2 regions of the Arthrobacter sp. ZGTC212 genome follow, and region 1 is predicted to be linked to the other one. Evidence: riboswitches for the same ligand, from Rfam matches in the RefSeq annotation. Region 1 holds a riboswitch; the other holds the start of a gene.

What was found. Region 1 has a riboswitch for S-adenosylmethionine ahead of CXQ89_RS08225 (ABC transporter substrate-binding protein). Riboswitches for the same ligand answer to the same signal wherever they lie in the genome.
Region 2: another riboswitch for S-adenosylmethionine. It lies ahead of CXQ89_RS00130 (LLM class flavin-dependent oxidoreductase); the one in region 1 lies ahead of CXQ89_RS08225 (ABC transporter substrate-binding protein).

Annotation. Positions count from the first base shown of each region.
Region 1 covers NZ_PJIJ01000002.1:338,879-341,072, forward strand. The annotation lists gene CXQ89_RS08225 (ABC transporter substrate-binding protein) at 1-1,115, opposite strand, end outside; SAM riboswitch class I at 1,220-1,318, opposite strand; gene CXQ89_RS08230 (MDR family MFS transporter) at 1,621-2,194, shown strand, end outside.
Region 2 covers NZ_PJIJ01000001.1:21,124-23,317, reverse strand. The annotation lists gene CXQ89_RS00135 (ABC transporter ATP-binding protein) at 1-605, opposite strand, end outside; SAM riboswitch class IV at 992-1,106, shown strand; gene CXQ89_RS00130 (LLM class flavin-dependent oxidoreductase) at 1,142-2,194, shown strand, end outside.

The sequences.
Region 1 (2,194 bases):
TGCTCCGTCCAGCCGGCATCGTCGAGCAGGCGCGCTGCTTCGGCGGGGTCCGGGTCATAGACGTGCTCAAAATCGGGGGAATAGAAGCCGGTGGTGGAGCTGAGCGGCCCGCCGGCCCGGGTGACGGTGCCGAAGTAGACGCTGTTGATGCCAGCGTCCACGTAGGCGCTGTGCAGGAAAGCCTTGCGGACGTTGAGATCGTCAAACGGCGCACGGGTGGTGTTGAGGATCAGGTTGGTAGGGTTTCCCGGCCGGTCACGCAGGGTCAGCTCCACGTTTCCGTCCGCCTCCGCCTCGGCAAAGTGGACCGAGGGCATGAGGTCCAGGGCGTCCGCCTGGCCTGCCCGCAGCAGGCCGTACCTGGTGGAGTCTTCGGGAACAATGCGCCATTCGATCTTCTCAATGTGTGCCGGGCCGTCATGCTGCGCGTAGGGCGGAGCGGAGTTGTAGTCTTCGTTGCGGACCAGGGTGACCTTGGACTGCGGGACATAGTCCAGGATCTTGTACGGTCCCGAGCCCACCGGCGAGTGGCAGTTTTCCACTTGCGGCCGCTTCAGGGCCGCGGGTGACTGGATGCCGAGGAAGGGCTGGGCGAGCACCTCCAGGAACGCCGCATACGGGCGGTTCAGGGCGACGACGGCGGTGGTCGGGTCCACTACCTGCGTGGACTCGTAGGGTTTGAGGTAACCGCCTGCGGTACCTGACTGCGTGTTTGGATCCACCATGTGGTCCAGGTTTGCCTTCACTGCTTCCGCGGTGAGTTTTGTCCCGTCGGTGAACCAGACGTCGTCGCGCACTGTGAAGGTGTAGGTGAGGCCGTCGCCGGACACTGACCATGCTGTGGCGAGCCACGGGTGGATGGTGCCGCCGCTGTCCTGTGAAACGAGGGAATCCAGGTAATTCGCTGCGATGGATGCCTGCGGCATGTCGCCGTCCACGTGGGGATCCAGGCAGGAAATGTCCTTGCCGGTGGCAAAGACAAAGGTGTCGCTCCCGCTGGCTGCGGCCGGCCCGCCGCAACCGGAAACGGCAGTGGCGAGCATGGCCCCTGCCGTGAGGACGGCGAGGGTGCGGGGTAGCGGGGGATGGGGTTTGAGAGGTCTTGCTGGGCTCACGTCAGGCTCCTGAATCATCGCCCGGCGGAGGGCGACGCAGGTTCGCCGGCGGCAGCTTCGCCGTGCCGGGGCAGGGCGAAGCTGACCAACGAAAGCGCGCAGCTTCTCCATCGGTCCTGGCAGTAGCACCGTTCCCCGCTGCTGGGCGTGGAGGGTTGCTGCGGCGTCGTCGATCCAGGTCTCTCGGCCGCTCGGGATGGTTAAGGAAAAGCTAGCCCATGGATCACGGCCGGGCCAGCGATGACCGTTTTTGACCTTATGGGCGTCTCGGTGCGTCATCGGCGGTCACAGAGGTTCACGGCGGTGACATCCGGACCCGGGACCGGGCGTCCGGCCAAGGGTGTGCGATACGCCACGAAATTAGTTGACTAAGGGCAATTACTTATATAGTTGATCTAAATCAACTACTAGCAGGAGCCCGATGTCCCCCGCAGAACGTCCCCCCGAAAAAAAGTCCGAAAAGAAGGCCAAGGTGCCCAAGCGGACCGCCTCCCCGGACGGGACCATGACTCACAAGCAGGTGCTGGAATCCCTTTCCGGCCTGCTCCTTGGCATGTTTGTCTCGATTCTGGCGGGCACGGTGGTTTCCACCTCCCTGCCGCTGATCATCTCGGACCTTGACGGCAACCAGTCCGCCTACACCTGGGTGGTGACGGGAACACTGCTGGCCACAACGGTGTCAACGCCGCTGTGGGGCAAGTTTGCTGACCTGTTCAACCGCAAGCTGCTGATCCAGCTCGCGCTTGGCATCTTTGTGCTCGGCTCGGCCCTGGCCGGCTTCTCGCAGGACACCAGCACGCTGATTGTCTTCCGCGTGCTGCAGGGTCTGGGTGCCGGTGGTCTCGCTGCGCTGAGCCAGATCATCATGGCTGACATCATCAGCCCGCGCGACCGCGGGAAGTACGCCGGACTCTTTGGTGCCGTCATGGCGGTGGGCACAGTGGGCGGACCGCTGCTCGGCGGTGTTGTCACCGACGCCTTCGGCTGGCGCTGGAACTTCTTCATTGCCCTGCCGGTGGCGGTGGCTGCCATCATCCTGCTGCAGATGACCCTGCACCTGCCCCAGCATGCCAAGCGCA
Region 2 (2,194 bases), on a different contig from region 1:
CGGTGAACCGCGAGCAGCAGGTCCTGCATCTTCAGCCGGGTCAGGGCATCCAGTGCACCGAACGGTTCATCCAGCAGGAGCACGCCGGGCGTGCGGGCCAGGGCCCGGGCAAGAGAAGCGCGCTGCGCCATGCCGCCGGAAACTGCCCGGGGACGGTGTTTGGCGAAGGCGGCCAGTTCCACCAGCTCCAGCAGTTCGGCCACCTTGGCCTTGCCGTTCTTGGCGCTGATGCCCTTGGGCAGGCCCATGGCGATGTTGGCCTGCAGGGTTTGCCAGGGCAGCAGCCGCGGTTCCTGGAAGGCGACGGCGCACCGGTCATCAATGCCGCGCACGGGCGTTCCGTTGATCCGGACTTCCCCGCTGGTTGGAGCGTCCAGGCCGGCTGCGGCCCGCAGGAGCGTGGACTTTCCGCAGCCGCTGGAGCCCAGGATGGCCAGGACTTCGCCGGCATGTACGTCAAAGGTGATGTCCCGCAGCACCTGGTGGGTTTCACCGCCGGAGCCGAATGCGCGGCCGAGGGAGGAAAAGGCAACGGGAAGGGCGGAGCCGGCGGCGCGCGTTTGGGGCGGCGCGGCGGCAGGGGACTGTGAAGCCAGAGCGGTCATGTTAACTCTCCATCGGTCCTGGCAGTAGCACCCTACGGATAACGCCTTGGGCCGGTAGGCCTCCTGCGGTGTTGTCCTCGCTATTGCCGTCCCTCAAGGAGGAGGTACGGCAACCAGGGTTGCTGCGGCTTCACTGATCCAGGTCTCTCAGCCGCTCGGGATGGTCAAGAGCAACTAAACGCGCGATTGCGGAAACCGGCAAGTCCCCCGCGTAATATTTCGACGCCGCCTGTGCCGGCGGGGACGCAGGCCAGGCCATCCATCTGTGGAGTCTGGGACAGGATGGGGAATGCTGCCAACCAGTGGTCATGCGGGGTCATAAATCCGTTCACACGGGGTCATGTTCTTTCCATGCCTGCCCCTCTGTGCAAATACTGGTGGCGAAGGATCATGAGTCCCAACGCAAAGCTCTGGCTGGTTGGGCGGCAACCCTCTTTCCGTAGCGGGGTGCCCCAGATGAGGATCCGGCCGTGTCGCGTCCGCGAACGGCAAGTACGGCGCCCCAGCGGGTGCGTCCCATCCCGAAGGATTTCCCCGTGTCCGAATCATCTTCCTCAACACCTCAGAACAGCCGGCGGCAGATCCGGTTCAACGCCTTTGACATGAACTGCGTGGGCCATCAGTCTCCGGGACTGTGGCGCCATCCGCAGGACCAGTCCGCGAATTACACGGATCTCCGCTACTGGGCCAACCTGGCCCAAACCTGCGAGCGCGGATTGTTTGACGGCATCTTTATCGCAGACGTCCTGGGTACCTATGACGTGTATGGAAACTCCAACGAGGCCACACTGCGGCAGGGCACCCAGGTGCCGGTGAATGACCCGCTGCTGCTGGTCTCCGCCATGGCACTGGTCACCGAGCACCTCGGTTTCGGCATCACCGCGGGAACAGCCTATGAACACCCCTACTCCTTCGCGCGGCGCCTCTCCACCCTGGACCACCTCACCAACGGCCGGGTTGGCTGGAACGTGGTTACCGGCTACCTGCCCTCGGCGGCCCGCAACATGGGTGCCGAAGACCAGCTTGAGCACGACGAGCGCTACAACCACGCGGATGAATACCTCGAGGTGATCTACAAGCTGCTGGAAGGCTCCTGGGAGGATGACGCCGTCGTCCGGGACAAGGACAGCGGCATCTTCACCGACCCGGCGAAGGTGCATGACATCAACCATGAGGGCAAGTACTTCAAGGTTCCCGGCATCCATATCAGTGAGCCGTCTCCGCAGCGCACCCCGGTGATCTTTCAGGCCGGCGCCTCGCCGCGGGGAATTGCCTTTGCCGCCGGCAATGCCGAGGCCGTCTTCGTGGGCGCCCCCACGAAGGAAAAGCTCAGGGCCACGGTCACCCGGATTCGTGATGCCGCCGAAGCCGCCGGCCGGGACCGCCACTCCATCCGGATCTACACGCTGCTGACCATCATCACCGCGGCAACATCCGAGGAAGCCGAAGCCAAGCATTTGGACTACCAGCGGTACGCCAGCGACGAGGGTGCCCTGGCCCTGATGTCCGGCTGGCTCGGCGTGGACCTGTCCACCTACAACCTGGACGAGCCGCTGGGCAATGTGCAGTCCAATGCGATCCAGTCTGCC